DNA from 4 places in the Bacillus sp. F9_6S_D1_P_5 genome. Region 3 is predicted to be linked to each of the others. Evidence: riboswitches for the same ligand, from Rfam matches in the RefSeq annotation. Region 3 holds a riboswitch; each other region holds the start of a gene.
What was found. A riboswitch is a leader RNA that binds a small molecule or an ion and turns the genes downstream of it on or off. The one in region 3 is predicted to bind S-adenosylmethionine.
Positions count from the first base shown of each region.

Region 1: linked by a shared signal. The riboswitch ahead of ACUXEY_RS24120 (YezD family protein) and the one ahead of mtnK (S-methyl-5-thioribose kinase) in region 3 are both predicted to bind S-adenosylmethionine.
Region 2: linked by a shared signal. The riboswitch ahead of ACUXEY_RS23440 (MetQ/NlpA family ABC transporter substrate-binding protein) and the one ahead of mtnK (S-methyl-5-thioribose kinase) in region 3 are both predicted to bind S-adenosylmethionine.
Region 4: linked by a shared signal. The riboswitch ahead of ACUXEY_RS15405 (cyclase family protein) and the one ahead of mtnK (S-methyl-5-thioribose kinase) in region 3 are both predicted to bind S-adenosylmethionine.

Region 1 is NZ_JBTREW010000026.1:4,014-9,538, forward strand. It holds gene lysA (diaminopimelate decarboxylase) at 1-1,280, shown strand, start outside; SAM riboswitch class I at 1,398-1,506, shown strand; gene ACUXEY_RS24120 (YezD family protein) at 1,579-1,722, shown strand; gene ACUXEY_RS24125 (phosphoadenylyl-sulfate reductase) at 1,809-2,513, shown strand; gene sat (sulfate adenylyltransferase) at 2,552-3,688, shown strand; gene cysC (adenylyl-sulfate kinase) at 3,701-4,300, shown strand; gene ACUXEY_RS24140 (nitrite/sulfite reductase) at 4,458-5,525, shown strand, end outside.
Region 2 is NZ_JBTREW010000024.1:48,862-54,386, forward strand. It holds gene ACUXEY_RS23425 (FAD-binding protein) at 1-1,130, opposite strand, end outside; gene ACUXEY_RS23430 (DUF6612 family protein) at 1,241-2,005, opposite strand; gene ACUXEY_RS23435 (NAD(P)-dependent alcohol dehydrogenase) at 2,151-3,059, shown strand; SAM riboswitch class I at 3,140-3,254, shown strand; gene ACUXEY_RS23440 (MetQ/NlpA family ABC transporter substrate-binding protein) at 3,340-4,152, shown strand; gene ACUXEY_RS23445 (methionine ABC transporter ATP-binding protein) at 4,165-5,205, shown strand; gene ACUXEY_RS23450 (methionine ABC transporter permease) at 5,180-5,525, shown strand, end outside.
Region 3 is NZ_JBTREW010000014.1:39,396-44,920, reverse strand. It holds gene ACUXEY_RS17960 (3-hydroxybutyrate dehydrogenase) at 122-898, shown strand; gene ACUXEY_RS17955 (YvrJ family protein) at 953-1,090, opposite strand; gene mtnA (S-methyl-5-thioribose-1-phosphate isomerase) at 1,160-2,221, opposite strand; gene mtnK (S-methyl-5-thioribose kinase) at 2,218-3,399, opposite strand; SAM riboswitch class I at 3,491-3,632, opposite strand; gene ACUXEY_RS17940 (carbon-nitrogen family hydrolase) at 3,704-4,567, opposite strand; gene ACUXEY_RS17935 (aminotransferase class I/II-fold pyridoxal phosphate-dependent enzyme) at 4,582-5,525, shown strand, end outside.
Region 4 is NZ_JBTREW010000011.1:121,892-127,416, reverse strand. It holds gene ACUXEY_RS15415 (S-adenosylmethionine decarboxylase related protein) at 1-1,144, shown strand, start outside; gene ACUXEY_RS15410 (hypothetical protein) at 1,447-1,827, shown strand; gene ACUXEY_RS15405 (cyclase family protein) at 1,855-2,487, opposite strand; SAM riboswitch class I at 2,573-2,685, opposite strand; gene ACUXEY_RS15400 (PRK06851 family protein) at 2,834-3,943, shown strand; gene ACUXEY_RS15395 (nucleotidyltransferase domain-containing protein) at 4,065-4,847, shown strand; gene ACUXEY_RS15390 (MFS transporter) at 4,862-5,525, opposite strand, start outside.

The sequences.
Region 1 (5,525 bases), on a different contig from region 3:
GACACTTAGAAATTGGAGGGTGCGATACGACGCAGCTAGCAAAACAATATGGAACACCACTTTATGTATACGATGAAGAGTCTATTCGAGGAAAGTGCCGCGCGTTTCATCGTGCTTTTAAAGAAAGTGGTTTCACTTACCAAGTAGCATATGCAAGCAAGGCGTTCTTGTGCATGGAGATGTGCCGAGTGGCTCGTGAAGAGAATATGTCATTAGATGTTGTTTCTGGAGGGGAATTATATACTGCGCTTCAAGCAGGATTTCCGGCATCGCGTATTCATTTTCATGGCAATAATAAAACAGATGAAGAAATTGTGATGGCTCTTCAGGCGAATATTGGTTGTTTTGTCGTAGATAATTTCTTAGAATTAGAGATTTTGCATGATTTAGCAGTGCAACATGGGAAATTTGTGAACATATTAATTCGTGTAACGCCTGGAGTAGAGGCGCACACACATGAATATATTACAACAGGTCAAGATGATTCGAAATTTGGATTTGGCGTGTCAAATGGTCAAGCGATGCAAGCAATTGAACTTGCTTTACAAAAATCAAATTATAACGTGCTAGGGATCCATTCACATATTGGGTCGCAAATATTTGAAACAGCTGGTTTTGTTCGAGCAATTGAAGTTCTTCGCCAATTTTTAGAAGAAGTGAGAGAGCAAACAAACTATGTAGTAAAAGTGTTAAATGTAGGCGGGGGATTTGGAATACGTTACACAGAGTCAGATACACCATTAACTCTTGAGACATATGTGCGAGCTGTAACAAGTGCAGTGAGAGAACAATTTACAGTATGTAATTATCCATTGCCAGAAATATGGGTTGAACCAGGTCGTAGCATTGTAGGAGATGCTGGAACGACACTTTATACAGTCGGATCTGTGAAAGACATTCCTGGTATTCGGAAGTATGTATCAGTGGATGGTGGGATGACTGATAATTTAAGACCTGCTTTATATAACGCTCGTTATGAAGCGATGTTAGCGAATCGAGGGAACGATGAGAACGAGGAAGTTGTTTCGATTGCAGGAAAATGTTGTGAGAGTGGAGATATGTTAATTTGGGATATCACTTTACCGAAAGTTGCTACTGCTGATTTATTAGCAATTTCTTGTACAGGGGCATACGGGTACTCGATGGCGAATAATTATAACAGGATTCGTAGACCAGCTGTCGTCTTCGCGAAAGGCGGCACATCACAAATTGTTGTAGAGCGCGAAACATATGAAAATATCATTGGGAACGATCGCATACGTATTAAAGAACTGGTTTAAATAGGGGAAAAGGAGTTGTTCGGATGGGCAATTCCTTTTTTGTAAAATAAAATAATTAAAATATATCGGAAAACTAGGATTGAAAAAAATCTGAATTGTGATAAAATACAAATACAAAGCTTATCAAGAGAAGCGGAGGGAACTGGCCCGACGAAGCTCGGCAACCTGCTTATAGAAAGCAAGGTGCTAACTCCAGCAAAATGGAATCCATTTTGAAAGATAAGGTAAAATATATTACCGAACAGTCTTTTCGAAATGGGAAAGATTTTTTTTATGAATAAAAAGGGGGGCTGTTCGCGTGAGCGTACGGGAACATTTTGAGGAAGTATCTGAGAGAATTCAAGCGATGCTTGCTGATATGAAATATGGTTCAATTACAATTGTTGTGCAAGATGGGAAAGTCATTCAATTAGAGAAAAGTGAAAAAGTACGTTTAAAGTAAAAAGCGCTGACTAGAAAAACTAGAGGCGGTTTTAACCTATATCATTAGGTTAAAACCGTCTTTTTGCTTTTACAGGGGGAAAGAACATGTTGACGTATGAAACGTGGGAAGAAAATAACATTTCATTTTCAGAAGAAGATGAAACGAAAGGCGCGCTATCTGTATTAAGTTGGGCTTATAAAGAATACAAAAGTGAAATTGTATACGCATGTAGCTTCGGAGTGGAAGGGATGGTACTACTGCATCTTATAAACCAAGTAAATCCATCTGCTAAAGTTGTATTTTTAGATACAAATGTTCATTTTCAAGAAACGTATGAATTAATTCAAAAAGTGCGGAGACGATTTCCTTCATTAAATATTATAGAACAACAGCCGGAACTTACACTTGATGAACAAGCGAAGTTGCATGGTGAGAAATTATGGGAAAGTAATCCGAATCTCTGTTGTAAAATTAGAAAAATTTTACCGTTAGAAAAATCATTAGCAGCAGAAAAAGCGTGGATATCGGGCTTAAGGAGGGAACAATCAGAAACACGTAAGCATACAAAGTTTATAAATCAAGATCATCGCTTTCAATCTATTAAAGTTTGTCCGCTCATTCATTGGACGTGGAAAGAGGTATGGCGATATGTATACAAACATAGTTTGCCGTATAACCCGCTGCATGATGTTGGATATCCAAGTATTGGGTGTGAGAAGTGTACGTTACCTGTAGGTGAGGGTGGCGATTCGAGAGATGGTAGATGGGCCGGGAAAGTGAAAACTGAATGCGGTCTACATTACCAATAAGATGAATTTGAAAATAAAGCTAAGAGAGGATATAGAAAATGAGTACAAGAAACGAATTAGTAAATCTTATAGATGAGACATATGACGTATCACAAATTGAAAAAGAAATTGCGCTAGACAACATTGCGTTAAGTGATTTAGAGCTATTAGCGACAGGGGGATATAGCCCGCTTACTGGTTTTTTAGGAAAGAAAGATTATGACTCGGTTGTAGAAACGCTTCGTTTAGTTAACGGGAGTGTTTGGAGTATACCGATTACGTTACCAGTAACAGAAGAAGTAGCAGAGAGTCTGAAAGCTGGAGAGGAAGTAAAACTTGTTAACGCTGGAAATGTATATGGCGTCATTCAAATAGAAGATATTTTTGTGCCTGACAAGGAAAAAGAAGCGTTACTAGTGTATAAAACGACGGATGAGGCTCATCCTGGAGTGAAAAAATTATACGAACGACCGAATGTTTACGTCGGAGGAGCTATTATTCTTACGAAACGTTTTGAAAATAATCCGTTTCCTTCTTATCATTTAGATCCAATTGAAACGAGAGAAGAATTTAAAAAACGTGGTTGGAAAACAGTAGTCGGATTCCAAACGAGAAATCCGGTACATCGTGCCCATGAATATATTCAAAAATCTGCTCTTGAAATTGTAGACGGCCTCTTTTTGAATCCGCTCGTTGGAGAAACGAAGTCGGATGATATTCCTGCTGATGTAAGGATGGAAAGTTATGAAGTATTACTTCAAAATTATTATCCGAAAGATCGTGTCTTTTTAAGTGTATTTCCTGCAGCAATGCGTTACGCAGGACCGAGGGAAGCGATATTTCATGCGCTAGTTAGAAAGAATTTTGGATGTACACACTTTATAGTAGGGCGCGATCATGCAGGGGTAGGAGACTATTACGGTACTTATGAAGCGCAAGAAATTTTTACAAACTTTACAGTGGAAGAGTTAGGGATTACACCGCTATTTTTTGAACATAGTTTTTACTGCGCGAAATGTGAAGCGATGGCTTCGACGAAAACATGCCCGCACGGAAAAGAAGATCATGTCATTTTATCAGGTACGAAAGTAAGAGAATTATTAAGAAACGGTGAGGTTCCGCCAAGTACATTTAGTCGTAAAGAAGTAGTGGAAGTACTAATTAAGGGTTTGAAAAAAGAAGTAGTAACAGAATAGGGAGAGAATGAGATGGACACAAATATTACTTGGCATACAGCATCTGTTTCAAAAGATGAGAGAAGAATAAAAAATAGGCATCATAGTTTTGTAGTTTGGTTTACTGGATTATCAGCTTCAGGTAAATCTACAGTGGCGAACGCGGTTGCTCGTAAACTATTTGAAAAGAATATTGGAAACTATGTACTAGATGGAGATAATATACGCCACGGTTTAACTAAAGACTTAGGTTTTTCTGAAAGTGATCGTATGGAGAATATAAGAAGGATTGGCGAAGTGGCGAAGCTATTTGTAGATCAAGGTACTGTTGTTCTTACGGCATTTATTTCACCGTTTCGAATAGACAGAAAACAAGTTAGAGATCTATTAGCTGCAGATGAGTTTATAGAAGTGTTTGTAAAGTGTCCAATTGAAGAGTGCGAAAAGCGTGATCCGAAAGGGCTTTATAAAAAAGCAAGAAAAGGTGATATTAAAGAGTTTACAGGTATCGATTCACCGTATGAGGAACCAGAGCAAGCGGAATTAATTGTAGAAACGCACAAGTATTCTATTGAAGAATGTGCAGAACAAATTGTGAAGTACTTACAAGAGCGTAGTTTTATCCCGCATTAACAGGCAGTAAAACTCCCAACTCAAAATTTGTCTAGGGAAAAGAAGTTAGGTGGGAGATAAACTGCCCGTAAATGCCCGATTGGTTAAGGTTAATAATCAGTGGGGGATAAACACCCCCCACTGATTAAAGTTTCACTTTATATAGGGGGATTAAAAAATGAGTTATGAAAAAGTATGGGCTAACAATGAAAAATTAAATCAAACTGAGAAAAATAAATTGAAAAAAGATGGATTGCAAATCTTTAATGATATTCCTTATTATGCGGAGAATGGCTTCGAATCGATTCCGAAAGAAGAGTGGGATGCATTCAAATGGGCAGGGTTGTATTTACAAAGACCGAAAGAAGCTGGATATTTTATGATGCGTGTAAATATTCCTTCAGGGATTATTACGAATGCACAGGCAGAAGTGCTTGCTTCTATCGCTGAGGATTATGGGCGTGACGTAATAGATATTACGACAAGACAGGCGATTCAGTTTCATTGGTTAGAAATTCATCAAATTCCAGATATTTTTAAAAGGTTAGCAAGAGTTGGGTTATCTTCAGCTGGAGCGTGTGGTGATATAACGCGTAATATTACAGGAAATCCGCTTGCTGGCATTGATGCAAATGAACTGTTTGATACAACTGGTATTGTGAAAGAGGTATATGACTATTTCCAACATAATGAAGAGTTTTCTAACTTACCACGTAAATTTAAAATGTCTATTAGTTCTAACATTTATAATTCAGCAAACGCAGAGATTAACTGTGTTGCATTTACACCTGCAACGAAAGAAATAGATGGTGAGAAAAAAGTTGGTTTTCATATAAAAGTAGGCGGTGGATTATCAGCTCGTCCATATTTAGCTGATGAATTAGATGTATTCGTTTTACCGGAAGAAGTAAAGGTGGTATCGATTGCGATTGCTACGATATTCCGTGATTTTGGATATCGCGAAAAACGTCATTTAGCTCGTTTGAAATTTCTTGTTGCAGACTGGGGAGCAGAGAAATTTAAAGAGAAACTAATAGAGTATACGGGACCATTGCAAAGTAAAGGAGAAAGTGCTGTCAAAGGATGGAATGCTGGATACTTTTATGGGGTTCAAGATCAAAAACAAGATGGACTAAAATATGTAGGTTTTAATGTGCCGGTAGGACGTCTACATGCAGAAGAAATGTTTGAGATTGCAAGAATTGCTAAGCAGTATGGAAATGGACAGATTCGTACATGTAATTCG
Region 2 (5,525 bases), on a different contig from region 3:
ATGGTAATGTTAAGAAGATTTAATTCCTCTTCACTCAAAACATTTCGCAAGTCATCTATATATACTGCAAAACTGTCTATCGGTACGAAATACTCCTGTAAAACCTCGGTTAAATTTGGGTTATCATATTCCATAAAGGCACTATCCGATCTCATTACATTATTTCGCGTTTCGTACTTACCATTTGTACGTTCAAAATAACTTCTTTGTATATCCCAAAATGTACCTTTTCCCCAATCACTATAGCGTGATAAACCGAGTAAAAACTTTGGCGCAGCTATAATATTTTCTTCTTTTAATTTACTGTACTCTCTCAACTTCTGCTGATCTTTTGCTAATACATAATCTGTCACATACATTTCTTTTAAAAATGAATGTGGGGCAACAGAAATACGTGCTAAATGCATACGTATATCCTCATCCCTCCGCACTTTATTCTTAAAATATGAAGAGTATTCCTTATAATCTAGTACCTTCGTATGCGTTTCATACAATTCATCGTTTGTTAACTTTAGCGTCACATCTAAAATCACGCCAAACAATCCGTATCCCCCAATTACATACGGAAACAAATCAGCATTCTCTTCTCTACTTACATTACGCACCGTACCATCTGCCGTTAACAATCTAAATGACTCTACTGTATCAATTAATGCTTCATGACGAATGTCACGTCCATGTACATTTACACTTAATGAACCACCAACAGTAAAAATATTTTGCGACTGCATTACTTGAACCGCAAGACCATACGGATTGATTTTCTTTTGAATGTCATTCCATGTGACACCGCTTTGTACCCTAATCCTCTTCTTCTCCGGATTAAACTCTAATATTTCATTATATCCTTTCATATCAAGCATCGTACCGTTCGGATAATACGTCTGTCCGCCTTGGCTATGTTGCATACCTGCGATAGAAATTTTCTCCCCAGAAACATTTGCATCTTGCACAACCTGTTTTAATGAAATTTCATCTTCAGCACTTTCAACACGTTTTATTTTCGTCGGGAGTAACTTTCCTACATCGCTCATAATCGGATGATTTAATTGCTCTTTATATGTATTTACAGATGTCGCAAGCAACACTGTATAAGCCATCATAACCACCGCTATCTTTCTTTTTTTCAAATGACACTCTCCTCTTCTACATCTTTTCCTCTTCATATTGTACCTATTTTCCTATGAAGAAAGTATACAAAAAAGAGGGCACCTTATTTTAGGTCCCCTCATCAAAACTGTTACTTTGCTGCTGGCAATTGTATTGGGTCAAACTTTTCGTACGACGTATACTTTGCGTTCGTAATAATGTGTGCTTTATCCTTGCCATTACTACTCATAATCATGTCTATCTTTGCTGATTCATATTTAAAATCTTTTGTAATGATATATTCTGCATCCACTTCTTCTATTTTCGCATTTTGTGCTTGTAACATTTTCTTCTGCGTTTCATCCATGCTAGTTAACATACTTTCTGTTTCTTTCCCTTTTAATGTAAATTTCAGTTTATATTTATCTCCGCTTTTCTCCATCTTCATTTTATCTAAAACTACTTCCGGTACTTCTAATTTATCTATAATATCTTGAGTCGCTTTCATTCCACCAGCGTTTAATTGCTCCTCTGGTACGGTTATAACTTCTCCTGTATTAGGATTTTTCACCTCACCAGCAACTTTACCATCCACAGTATACACTACAACATCTGTACCGGAAATATTCATTTCAGAACGAGAATTCTTTGTCTTTGGCTCTAATTGCATCTTAGCCTTTAATATATCCATCTCTGTTCCCTCAGCTTTTACCCCTACACCATATGTCATCGTTACATGCTCTTCATTTTTAAAAGCTTCGTTCGTTTTCTTGAAAACATCCTTCGCTGCTAATTCCTTTTCTTTTTGAACTGATTCTTTTTTCGGTTCATCCATCTTTGCTGTTTTCTCATTACTACACCCTGCCCCTAGACTGATTGCAAGTACTAAACTTGAAACAAAAATAATTTTTTTCATAATGTCGCCCCCTTTCCAAAAATAATATCACCTCTTTTCCTATGAAATCTATATAATTTTTAATCTATATTCTCTATATAGCGACATGTTTAATGAAGATTTTAAATATGATATAAATAACAACAACTCATTTCAGGAGGTCATTATGAAAGCAATTATTTGCACAAAGTATGGACCACCTAACGTTCTTCAGCTTCAAAATATAGAGAAACCTACGCCTAAAAAGAACGAAGTATTAGTTAAAATTCACGCAACAAGTGTATCGACTGGAGATTGTAGAATACGCGGTTTTAATAGTCCCCTCTTATTTTGGATTCCTATGCGGATCATATTAGGTTTCAGAAAACCGAGAAACCCTATACTTGGTGTAGAATTAGCTGGAGAAATTGAGGAAATTGGAACAGATGTAACTCAATTTAAAAAAGGTGATCCTATTTTTGCATTAACAGAACTAAACCTCGGCGGTTACGCCGAGTACACATGCGTACATGAAAGTGGATTAATAACATTAAAACCTACCAATGTGACGTATGAAGAAGCGGCAGTTATTCCTTTTGGTGGAACTTCAGCATTGCATTTCCTGAGAAAGGGCCTTATAAAAAAAGGGCAACAAGTGCTCATATATGGTGCCTCAGGATCGGTAGGAACAGCTGCTGTACAACTTGCTAAATATTTCGGTGCGACCGTTACGGCTGTTTGTAGTAATTCAAATTTTGAACTCGTTCAATCTTTAGGAGCTGATAAAGTAATTGATTATACGAAAGAAGATTTTACTAAGAGGCGCGAGCGCTACGATATTATATTTGATGCAGTTGGGAAGTATAAAAAATCCCTTTGTACAAATACATTAACACCCAATGGAAAATATGTATCTGTTAATGGAATGATGGCAAAGGTAAGTAAAGAGGATATGATTCTACTAAAAGAACTAACTGAAACAGAACATTTAAAACCTGTTATTGATAGAACTTACCGATTAGAAGAAATTTCTGAAGCGCATATGTATGTGGAAAAGGGACATAAAAAAGGTAACGTTTCGATTACCTTAAAATAAAATATATTCAGAAAATAACATTGACAATTCTTTTTGTAAGATTTACTATTAGTACCATATTAAAAAACTACATACACATACTCTTATCAAGAGTGGCGGAGGGACTGGCCCGATGATGCCCGGCAACCGAGCTTATGACGTATAAGCTAAGGTGCTAATTCCTGCAAAACGAGTTTTCGTTTTGGAAGATAAGAGAGGATCCTATTTTGTCTATTCGGCACCTCTCTTATTTTTGAGAGGTGCTTTTTATTTTGGAACGTATATGAAGGGGGAACTATAGATGAAAAAAGTATTATTGAGCATTGTAAGTGGAGCGGTATTATTGTTAGGTGCATGTGGTGCTAATTCCGATAAAGAGGTAAAAACGTTAGATGAGAAAAAGATTACTGTCGGCGTAACGGGTGGACCGCATGAACAAATTTTTGAAAAGGTGAAAGAAGTGGCAGCGAAAGACGGACTCGAAATTGATGTAAAAGTATTTAATGATTATGTAGCACCAAACGTATCTTTAGATGAAAAAAGCCTCGATGTAAATAGCTATCAAACGAAATCATATTTAGACGTATTTAAAGCTGAACGCAATATGAAATTAACTGAAGTATTTTCAACAGTAACATTCCCTATGGGCGTATATTCTAAAAGCTTAAAAGATGTAAAAGACTTAAAAGAGGGCGATGCGATTGCTGTGCCAAATGATCCAACGAATGAACTTCGAGCTTTAAAGCTATTTGAAAAAGCAGGTGTTTTAAAAGTGGATCCAAAGGCTACAGAAAAAGCGACTGCGAAAGATGTAATTGAAAATCCGAAAAATTTAAAGATTGTTGAATTAGAGGCATCTCAATTACCGACACAACTAAGTGAAGTGAAAGCAGCTGCAATTAATACAAACTTTGCATTAGGTGCAAAATTAAGCCCTGCGAAAGATTCTATCTTCCGTGAAGGAAAAGATTCACCATATGTGAACTGGGTCGTTGTTCGTACTGAAAATAAAGATGATGCCGTTGTAAATAAATTAAAGAAAGCTTATCAATCTAAAGAAGTAAAAGAATTTATCGAGAAAAAATTTGATGGTTCTGTTTTACCGTCTTGGTAGGAGCTGACGATAATGATTGAATTAAAAAATGTATCCAAAGTATTTACAACAAAAAAGGGGAATGTGGAAGCTCTTAAACCTACTTCCCTCCAAGTAAAAAGGGGCGAAGTATTTGGAATCATTGGATATAGCGGCGCTGGTAAAAGTACATTAATTCGATGTGTAAATTTATTAGAAAAACCAACGACAGGAAATATCATTGTCAACGATCAAGACTTAACAACTTTATCAGCAAAGGAACTTGCAAAAGCGCGACAAAAAATCGGGATGATTTTTCAAGGATTCAATTTACTTAAAACTGTTACCGTTTATGAAAATATTGCATTACCGTTACGCCTTGCTGGCATTCCAAAAACGGAGATCGAAAAAAGAGTAGAAAAATATTTACGCATTGTCGACCTTTTCAACCGAAAAGATGCCTATCCGAGTGAACTTTCTGGTGGTCAGAAACAACGTGTTGCCATTGCACGTGCACTATCCCATGAACCAGAAGTGTTATTAAGCGACGAAGCAACGAGCGCTTTAGACCCAGAAACAACGGAATCTATTCTTGATCTATTATTAAAGATTAATGAAGAAATTGGGATCACAATTTTATTAATTACACATGAAATGAATGTCATCCAGCGTATATGTGACCGAGTTGCTGTCATGGAACATGGAGCAGTAGTTGAAAGCGGGACTGTGAAGGATATATTCACAAACCCACAACATGCAACAACGAAAAAATTCGTAAATAGTGCATTTGCAGCGAAGATTCCTGAAGACGTACAGAAAGAGCTACAAAGAACCGGAGAAATCGTAACACTTTCATTTATAGGAACTTCTCCTGGCGAACCAGCGTTAGCTATCGCTACAAAACGTTTTCAAGTGTATCCGAATATTTTATCCGGTAATATTACACAGTTAAAACATGAAGCATATGGGAAACTGATCATTCATATGCAAGGTGAAAAAACTGAAGTAGACCGTGCTTTATCATTTTTACAAGAGCAAGGGATCATCGTAGAAGGAGGTAGAACAGATTATGGGAAACAAGTCCTTTTTGGATGAATGGGGTAAAGTCATATGGGAAGCAACCATTCAAACATTTCAAATGACATCTATTTCACTATTCATCTCTATCCTTATTGCACTACCACTTGGCGTCACACTTGTTTTAATGAGACCTGGTGGGCAGCACGAAAATAAAATCATTTATCCAATTCTGGATACAATTATTAATATCATTCGCTCTCTTCCGTTTATCATTCTACTATTCTTTATTTTACCTTTTACAAAGTTTCTAATGGGAACATCGATTGGTGTGCAAGGTGTCATCGTACCACTTGTCGTATTCACGGCCCCTTATATTGCAAGGTTAATGGAAACGG
Region 3 (5,525 bases):
CAGAGACTATTTTGCAAAACAAGATAGCTAATAATTTTTTCCAAATCTTTGCAGGATTTTTAATATCCCCCCTCTAAATAGAGCAATATGAGAACTTTATTAGGAAGGGATGTTTTTCATCATGGTTACAAATCGAGTTATTTTTTTAACAGGCGCTGCAAGTGGTATTGGTTATGAAATGGGAAATGCTTTTGCAAAAGAAGGTGCAAAAGTTGTTATTACCGATCGTCTTGAAGAACGGGCAAAAGAAGCTGCTGAACAATTACAAAAAGAAGGCTACCAAGCTATTGGTTTGAAATGTGATGTTACATCTGAAGAAGAAATTACAGCTGCAATATCTCAAACAGTTAATCATTTCGGTTCATTACATATATTAATTAACAACGCAGGAATGCAACACGTTTCACCAATTGAAGATTTTCCAACTGAAAAGTTCGAATTACTTATTAAAATTATGCAAATCGCCCCTTTTATCGCAATGAAGCATGCTTTCCCGATCATGAAAAAGCAAATGTATGGTCGTATTATTAATGTCGCCTCCATTAATGGTCTCGTTGGATTTGCAGGGAAATCCGCCTACAATAGCGCAAAACATGGCGTAATTGGATTAACAAAAGTTGCCGCTTTAGAAGGCGCTACTCATGGAATTACCGTTAACGCCCTTTGTCCTGGTTATGTCGATACCCCTCTCGTACGTAATCAACTACAAGATTTAGCTACGACACGAAACGTACCACTTGAAAATGTTTTAGAGGATATCATTTATCCACTTGTACCACAAAAACGCTTATTACAAGTACAAGAAATCGCGGATTATGCTATATTTTTAGCGAGCGAAAAAGCGAAAGGTATAACCGGTCAAGCTGTCGTTATCGATGGTGGTTATACTGCTCAATAAAAAATAAAGTTTGCTCACGAAGAGCAAACTTTATTTTTTATCGCTAGGACCTTCCTACTTTAGTAATTGTTTAGGGAGTTTTTCGATTGCAACAATTACCCCATCTAATTTACTTTCGATACGGTGGAGTAAATATAATGTTACAACAATCGGAAATCCTACATTACCTACCATCCTGATCCACTCTTCCATCTTTTACGCCTCCTTTCATTATATAAATAAGAGAAAAGAAAACATTTAGGCATAAAAAAAGACAAGCCATTATGTATTAGCTTGTCTTTCAAATAATGATGCAATTTCCTGTTTATAATTTCCTCGTATAATACCTTTCTCAGTAATAATACCTGTAATTAATTCGTTTGGTGTTACGTCAAATGCAGGATTATAAACAGTAGTTCCAATTGGTGCCACTTGTTTCCCAAAAATTTTCGTAACTTCTGTTTCGTCTCTTTCTTCAATAACTATTTCAGCGCCTGTTTGTTTCGGAATATCAAATGTCGATAGCGGAGCTGCAACGTAGAACGGGATATCGAAATACTTTGCTAATATTGCTAAATTCATTGTTCCGATTTTATTTGCCGTATCTCCATTTGCGACAATTCGGTCCGCTCCTACAATAATCGCGTTTATTTCCTTCGTTTGAATAGCATGCGCTGCTGTATTATCTGTAATAAGAGTTACATCAATATTGGCCTGTTTCAATTCCCAAGTCGTTAAACGCCCGCCTTGTAAAACCGGTCTCGTTTCACACGCATACGCATGTAACCGTACACCTTTTTCTTTCCCAATATAAAACGGCGCTAATGCAGTACCATATCTAGCAGTTGCGATACTGCCAGCGTTACAAATTGTTAAAATGTTATCACCGTCTTTAAAACATGATAATGCATGTTCTCCAATACTCCGGCATACCGCTTCATCTTCTTGTTGAATGCGAAGCGCTTCTTCTTCTAATATTTTTTGTGCTTCTTTTATTGTAGTAATTTCTCGAATCGATTCTCTCATGCGATCGATTGCCCAAAATAAATTGACTGCTGTCGGGCGTGACGTTCCTAAATAATTACAATCTCTATTAAACTTCTTTTGAAATTCTTCAATATGTAAAGCAGTATATTTTTTTGATGCAAGCGCCAAGCCAAATGCAGCTACAATTCCAATTGCAGGTGCTCCTCGTACTTCTAGCATAACAATACTTTTCCATACCTCTTCAATCGTCGTTAATGTTTTGTATTCTGTACTATGCGGTAACTTTGTTTGATTTAATACTGCAATGGCATCACCTTTCCAACTGACAGACCTCGGAATAGTAACAATTGTACTCATGCTTTTACCCCTCCAGAAACTGTCTGTTGAAATAATGTTCGGAACAGTTGAATATCAGCGTTCTTAGATTCATATTTTATTAGTTCTTTACCTAAAGATAGCGCTTGTTTCTTCGCTTCAATTCTCGTTTCTTTATTCGCTATTTCATCTAAATCCGCTACATGCGCTAATCCAATTGTTCTGCGGATAAGCTCACATCCAGCGAATCCAACGGCATCCGTAAAAATATTTTGCAAAATAATCGGCAACCATTGTTTCTCTTTCGTATATGCTTCTACACCTTCTCCAATCCATAACTTCGTAAAAGCTTCTACAAAATAACTCCATGTTTTCTCAATATGGAAAAATAGCACATTTCTTTTTTCCTCTTCACGTGATAACGCATTTAATAATAAATTTGCAATAAATTGACCAAGATCAAATCCAAATGGGCCATATGTTGCAAATTCCGGATCAATCACTTTCGTTTCAGAAGGCGATGAAAAAATACTACCAGTATGTAAATCACCATGAATAAGCGCTTCTTTTCTCGTTAAAAATTTATATTTATACTGTGCGACTTTTAACTTTAAAGTTTTATCACTCCACAATTCATCAACCGCTAGTTGTAACTCTGGCTCATAATCATTCGTATCGTAATGACCGAACGGATCTGTAAACACTAAATCCTCTGTAATTTTGCAAAGGTCTGGGTTTACAAATGTACCTTCTAGTACTCTTTTCTCTTCTGACTCTAATCCAAAATCTGAAGTATAAAATAAAACATGTGCTAGAAAACGACCAATATGTTGGGATAAAAGTGGATACTCTTCTCCATCTATTAATCCTTTTCTAGCAATTGTTAGCCTTGATAAGTCTTCTATTACTGTTACTGCTAACTCTTCATCATGACTGTACACTACCGGCACGTATTCCGGCACATACTTCGCAAAAATTTGTAATGCTTTACTTTCAATCGTCGCCCTTTTTATAGATAACGGCCAGCTCTCACCAACTACTTTCGCATATGGCAATGCTTGTTTTATTATAATAGACTTCTCTCCATCACCTAATTTGAACACGTAATTTAAATTTCCATCTCCAATTTCATGACAAACTACATTTGCTTTCTTTTCAAAATAACCGTTTTCTTTCGCATATTGTATAGCTGTCGTTTCAGTCAATGAATAATATCCCATCGTCTTCTCCCCCTTTTTTTAATTCAGAGGTTTTTCTAACACAGAAAAACCTCTTTCCACTAAGAAAGAGGTTTGAAGTTTATCTTCTCCCCTCTTATCTGCCAGAAAGTAAACTTTCTGCTGGAATTAGCACCGTGCCTTTTGGCGTAAATAAACGCCCCATTTTACAATGGTATTACGGTCGGTTGCTGGGCTTCATCGGGCCAAATCCCTCCACCTGCTCTTGATAAGAGTTGTATAATTTTTTGAATTTTTAACTTTATGTTGAAGACTATACCAAGAATAAAAATCACTTGTCAACATTTTATTTATATAATTCTGGACGACGATCTGCAAAAACGGGAATTCCTTTGCGTACTTCATTAATTTTCTCCAAATGAAGCTCTCCAAATAAAATGGATTCTTCTTCATTCGCTTCTACAACAACTTCTCCCCAAGGATCGACAATTAAAGAGTGACCAGCAAACTCATTATTCGGATCCTTTCCTGCCCTATTACATGCGACAACATAACATTGATTTTCAACTGCTCTTGCTTGCAATAGTAAACGCCAATGTGCTAAACGAACTAATGGCCATTCTGCTACAACAAATAAAACCTTTGCACCTTTAGCAGTATGAACGCGCATCCATTCTGGAAAACGAATGTCATAACAAATTGTGCCGGCACACTCTACATCATCTAGCTTAAATTCACCTGTACTATTTCCAGCTATTAAATATTTATGTTCATCCATAAGCTGAAATAAATGTACTTTACTATATTCATTGACTAGTTCTCCTTCCTTGTTTACAACATACATTGTATTTGTAACACCTTGTTTTGTTTGCTTCGCTATGGAACCACCGACAATATGTACACCATATTGTTTCGACCATTCTTTCAACTTTTCTTTCGTTTCCAATCCATCCCTATCTGCAATTTCAGAGAGTCTCGTTAAATCATATCCTGTTGTCCATAGCTCTGGTAAGACAATAACATCTGGTCTTTCTTTCATCGCTTCGCTTATTTTATTTTTAGCATTCTCAATATTTTTTTCTACATCTCCAAAGACAATATCCATTTGAATACATGCGACTTTCATTTTGTCAGCCCCATTCATAATTTTTTCTTTACAAAATACTGGAAAGATTATATCATTTGTCACTAGAATTGTAACAACTTTCAAAAGAGGTGGAAAGTATGAAATTATTTCAACCTTCTGAGATAGTAACATCATTGCCGACACAATTTTTCGCTTCACTTGTTGCAAAAGTTAACAAAGTCGTAGCAGCTGGTCACGATGTTATTAATCTAGGTCAAGGTAATCCAGATCAACCAACACCGCAGCATATCGTAAAAGCTTTACAAGATGCTGCAGAAAAGACCATTCATCATAAATATCCGCCATTTCGCGGACATGAAAGTTTAAAAGAAGCCGTGGCAACATTCTATCAACGTGAATATGATGTAGTAGTAAATCCAAAAACAGAAGTTGCTATTTTGTTTGGCGGAAAGGCTGGATTAGTAGAATTACCAGTTTGCTTTACAAACCCTGGTGATACGATTCTCGTTCCCGATCCAGGCTATCCAGATTATTTATCAGGTGTTGCTTTAGCAAAAGCACAATTTGAAACAATGCCACTACTTGCAGAAAATAATTTTTTACCAGATTATACGAAAATTGATGACTCTATTGCGAAACAAGCAAAATTAATGTTTTTAAACTATCCAAATAATCCTACTGGTGCTACTGCATCAAAAGAATTCTTTGAAGAAACCATTGATTTTGCTAATGAACATAATATATTAGTTGTTCATGATTTTGCTTACGGCGCTATTGGATTTGATGGTCAAAAGCCCGTGAGTTTCTTACAAGCAGACGGTGCCAAGGATACAGGAATTGAAATTTATACTCTATCGAAAACTTTCAATATGGCTGGGTGGCGTATCGCTTTTGCAGTAGGAAATGAAAGTGTCATTGAAACCATTAACTTATTACAAGATCATATGTATGTTAGTATTTTTGGTGCAATTCAAGATGCTGCCCGCGAAGCACTATTAAATTCACAGTCTTGCGTAATAGACCTTGTAAATAGTTACGAATCTCGACGAAACGCTCTTATTTCAGCTTGTCACTCAATTGG
Region 4 (5,525 bases), on a different contig from region 3:
GATAAAGAACGTTACATTTCATTTGGTTGATATAAAACAAAAAGATAAGGCTTATTATGATGATTTGTTTCCAAATTTGAAAGAGCAATTGTTTTTATCCGAAATAGACCTCCAAGATGTAGTGACATTTAAACAGCATTTAAAAGAAAGTGGCACGAGCGTTGTTATCGATGTTTCAGGAGCAGATACGATTAGAGTATTAAGCTGTTGTAACGAACTTGGAATTTGTTATATTAATTCAGCCTTGGAAAATGAGGCAGTAGATCAGGACGATAGCTTAATCGGTTTTCAGCTTACTGAAAGATATACGAGGTTTGAGAAGGAGAAAGAGAAATTTACAAATACAAAAGCAATTATAGGTTCAGGTATGAATCCAGGTGTTGTTCAATGGATGGTTGTCGAACTTATGAAGGAACGTCCAAATGAACAGCCAAAAGCATGCTATATAGTAGAACATGACACGTCATTTTTACATGATGCAGCACTTATAAAACCTCATACACTTTATGCTTCATGGGCAGTAGAGCGATTTCTAGATGAAGCGATATGGAGTTATCCGATGTATATGAGTCATCATCGTCCCCTTTACTTTTATGAAGATGTATATGCTTCAGAGTATAAAGTGAAGTTAGGAGAGAAAGAGTTCTATGGTTGTTTAATGCCACATGAGGAAGTTTTAATTTTAGGGAAAAACTTTAACATGGAAGTTGGGTTTCTTTACCGAATTAACGAGTATACAACAAATATAATTAGGCAGAATTTAGATAAGGTAGAAGATTTATGGAACTGGAATCGTAAAGTATTTAATCCGGCTGAAGAAGAGATTGCGGGCGAGGATCTAGTCGGTGTATTACTCGTTTATGAAAATAGCGAGACATATATGTATAACGTGATGAATAGTAGTCAAGTTTTTCATAAATATAAAACGAATGCGACTTACTTCCAAGTAGGATGCGGAATTTATGCTGGCTTGTGTAGTTTACTGTTCGATAACTTTAAACAAGGTGCTTATTATGTAGAGGAATTATTATTAAATACAGAAAGTAAGTATGGTCAATATTTAAATCTATATATGAAGGATTTTGTAGTGGGCGAAAATGACTTTACGGATGGATTGCTGCATGATCGGGTAAGATGGATATAAGTTATAGTGAAAAGGAAGGGGGAGATCTCCTTCCTTTTCGCGTAATTGGAAAGTATGTATTTTTTACCGACAGTATAATATGCCAGAAGAAAATATTTTTCAGAAAAGTGTTCTTGTTGTGTAAATATAAACATTTTATAAAATGTTTCAAGAAGGGTTTTTTTTATAAAATACTTCGTTTATAATGGAGGAAAATATCGACATGAGATTTGTTATTCATGTAACGGTTCGGTAGTGTTAGAAAAAGAAGGGGTGCACGCGCATCCTTTTTTCTATGCAGATATTATGAAAGAGGTGGTATGATGGAATTAACATTAAATTCGACTGTATGCTTACACACGATTCAATTTCGAAAAGAGCAAAAGAATTATATTGTAAAAGATACAATTACAGGAGAAAAATATGAAATGCCGCCACTTTGGATTGATGCATTGGCAATGATGCGTGACGGTTTTTTATTGGGGGAAATTGAGGAGAAATTAAAAGAAGAGTATCCAGACGAAGAAATAAATATGTTAGCCTTTACGAGGCAACTGTTAGAGCTAGAGCTTGTCGGAATGGTAGATGGGGAAGAAATAGCTTGTACAAAGAAGAAAGAGAAAGATTATTTAGCTTGGTTACGTCCTCGTGTTGAGCAATTCTTTCTTAATTTAAATAAAAAAAATAGAAGCAAAGGTCAATGATGATCTTTGCTTTTTTGTATAGTTTGTTTAAAAAATTACAGCGAATGCTCTTGCAAAAGCACCGTCGCTATCTTTAATTTTTAAAGGTGCCGCTGAGAAGAAGAAACGTTTCGTGTGAATGGCATCTAAGTTTGTTAAGTTTTCGATTAAATAAATATTATTCCCAAGTAGTATGTGATGAATTGGTGATGTTTCTGTCGTTAGCTCATCAGGAGAAATAAAATCTAAACCGACAGATTTTACTTTTAATTGTACTAGTTCCTCCGCTAATTCTTCAGAAAGATAAAAAGCTTCTTTCTCATACGCCTCTGTATTCCATTTAGTAGATAGATTGGAATGGAAAATAACAATATCTCCTTCTTTTATATCAGCATTGTGAAGTACTTCTTTAGGTAGTTTTCGTTCTTGTACATGAGTTACATCAATAAGAACCGCTTCGCCTACAAATTGATCTAGGGGTAATTGGTCAATAGTCGTTGCGCCTGAAATGAAATGAGCAGGAGCATCGCAATGTGTGCCAACATGAACGACAGAATGAAAATCTGTAACTTGATAGCCTGTCTCTTCAACGCTTGTAATGGCTCCTAAATTGATTTTTGGTGTTCCAGGGAATTGGGACATATTGTTTTCAAATGTTTGTGATAGGTCAATTACTTTCACTTTAAATACCTCCAATATATGTTTTGAAATATAAAAAACTCACCTTTCATAATCAAGAAAGATGAGTTTTGCACACAATAGTTACGTTTTATCTTTCAAAATGCATTGCATTTTGCAGGAATTAGCACCTATTCAGTTTATATAAACTGAGGTTGCTGGGCTTCAAAGGGCCGGTCCCTCTGCCTCTCTTGATAAAGACATATTTAATTTTAGTTCTGAATATTCATTGTATTTAAGTTGTAATTCATTTCCTTTTTTCGTGCAATACAAAATAGGTATTCACCCAAATAAAGCTGCTCGCATATTGTAGCTTATGTAAATAGAATGCTGCGAAGGAGTGAGTGCAGTGACAGGGAATGTATTGAATTATTATGCTGGTGGAAATACAGCTAGAGGATTTCATAATTTATACGAAGAGAATTTAAAAGGACTAAACAGATTATTTATTTTAAAGGGTGGACCTGGAACGGGAAAATCTTCTTTAATTAAGGCAATAGGTCGTGAATGGGTTGAAAAGGGATATGATATTGAATTTTTACACTGTTCTTCTGATAACAAATCGGTTGATGGTGTCATTATCCCGAAGTTAAAAGTAGGAATTGTTGATGGAACATCACCGCATGTTATTGAGCCGAAAATGCCAGGAGTTGTCGAGGAGTATATCAATTTAGGTGTTGCTTGGGATTCAGATAAATTAAGGGAGCAGAAGGTGGAAATTGAACGATTTGTCTCTGAAGCAAGCAAATCGTTTCAAGCTGCTTACGCTCGTTTCCATGAAGCGCTAATTATACATGATGAGTGGGAGAAAATATATATTAGTAATATTGATTTTAATAAAGCGAATGAACTAACCGATCAGCTAATTCAGAAATTATTTACAGATAAAAGCGGGCAACAATCGCTTGTGAAACATCGTTTTTTAGGAGCAGCCACACCGAAAGGAGCAGTTGATTTTGTTCCTAATTTAACAGAAGGATTACCACATCGTTATTTCATAAAAGGACGTCCAGGCTCTGGGAAGTCAACAATGCTTAAAAAATTAGCTAAGGCAGCAGAAGAAAAAGGATTTGAAGTTGAAGTATATCATTGTGGGTTTGATCCAAATAGTCTTGATATGGTTATCGTAAGAGAATTAGGGTTTGCAATTTTTGATAGCACTGCGCCACATGAATACTTTCCGAGCCGCGAAGGAGATGAGATTATAGATATGTATGCCCTTATTGTGACACCAGGGACGGATGAGAAGTACGCGGTGGAAATCCGCGACGTCTCCATTCGATATAAAGCAAAAATGAATGAGGCTATGTCTTTCTTAGCGAAAGCAAAATCAGTTCGTGATAAATTAGAACGAATTTATATTGCTGCTATGGATTTTTCAAAAGTAGACGCATATAAAGAGGAGATTCAAAAAGAGTTTGAACGAATTGCGGTTAGTGTAACAGAAAAGAACAAGTAAAAAATAAAGGATTTTGGTAGGCTGTCGGGAATTTTCTGACAGCTATTTTAGTATGTAGTAAAATTAGCAGTATATTTGTCGAATTTCCAAGGAAATAATCAAAAAATGGAGAGGGTATGAAATGAGAGAGAAAATTAGAGTGGAGTTAGCAAGAATTGAACAAGAGAATGATGTGAAAATTTTATTTGCAGTGGAATCAGGGAGTCGTGCTTGGGGATTTCCATCCAAAGATAGTGATTATGATGTTAGATTCGTTTATATGCATCCGGTAGAGTGGTATTTATCAATTCATGATAAACGAGATGTAATTGAGTATCCGATTAGTGATGATTTAGATATAAGCGGATGGGATATAAAAAAGGCGTTACAACTATTCGCAAAGTCAAACCCAGCTTTACTTGAGTGGATTCGATCACCAATTTTTTATTCAAAAAACTCGCATTTTCCAGAGCAACTTCAGCAAATGAGTGAAAAGGATTTTGATCCAAAAGCCACGATATATCATTATCTACATATGGCTTCAAAAAATTATCGTGAATTTTTGCAAGGTGAAAATGTAAAGTTGAAAAAGTACTTCTATGTATTACGTCCTATTTTAGCTTGTAAATGGTTAGAGGAGAAAGAGACGTTACCACCTGTAGAATTTGATCGGTTAATTACAGAATTATCATTAGAACGTAGCGTATTAGATGAAATTGAACAGTTGTTAATAAAGAAAAAGGCAGGTACTGAATTAGATATTGGATTAAAAATTGAGGTGTTGAATCAATTTTTAGAAGAACAAATTCATTACTATCAGCAATATGTAAAAGGAATTGAAAAGGGATCAGGGATAGATATTGAGAGTTTAAATACATTGTTTCGAGATATGTTATTCGAAGTATACAAAAAAGAGCACGAGTAAATTTGTGCCCTTTTTTATTTTGTAGGAATAAAGAAAACAGATATAGCTGCAAGAAGACCGGCAAATGAGAATAAGTAAAAATTCCATGCTAAGTCGTATTGCATTGTCATAATAATACCGACAAGAATAGGACCAGCAATCGCACCAACTCGGCCAAGTCCAAGTCCCCAGCCTAAGGAAGTAGCCCGAATATGGGATGGGAAGTATTGTGTTACATATGCATTTAATATTTGAGTAATGCCGACTGATCCAATTCCAGCAAGACCAATTAAAAGATAGATAATTGTAACAGATGGTTTAATTGTTAATAGTCCAATACATATAGCTGCCATAAGATAAGAGATGCTAATAACAATTTTAGCTCCTATACGATCCGCGATTGCTCCAGCAAATAATGCACCGATAGCGGCAGTAATATTTAGCATAAGTAGAAATGATAAACTAGATCCAAGAGGGTATCCTGCTTGGCGCATCATCTGAGGTAACCAAGTATTTAAACCATATATTAAAAACATTCCCATTATATAAGTGATCCAAAAAAGTAGCGTTGCTTTTATGTATTCTTTTGAGAATAAAGTAAGGAATCCATTTTTCTTTCGTATATTAGGTGGGGATTGATGAGTTTCATCGTTTTTATGGAATTCAATTTGAAAACGATGAAGGATTTTGTCTACTTCT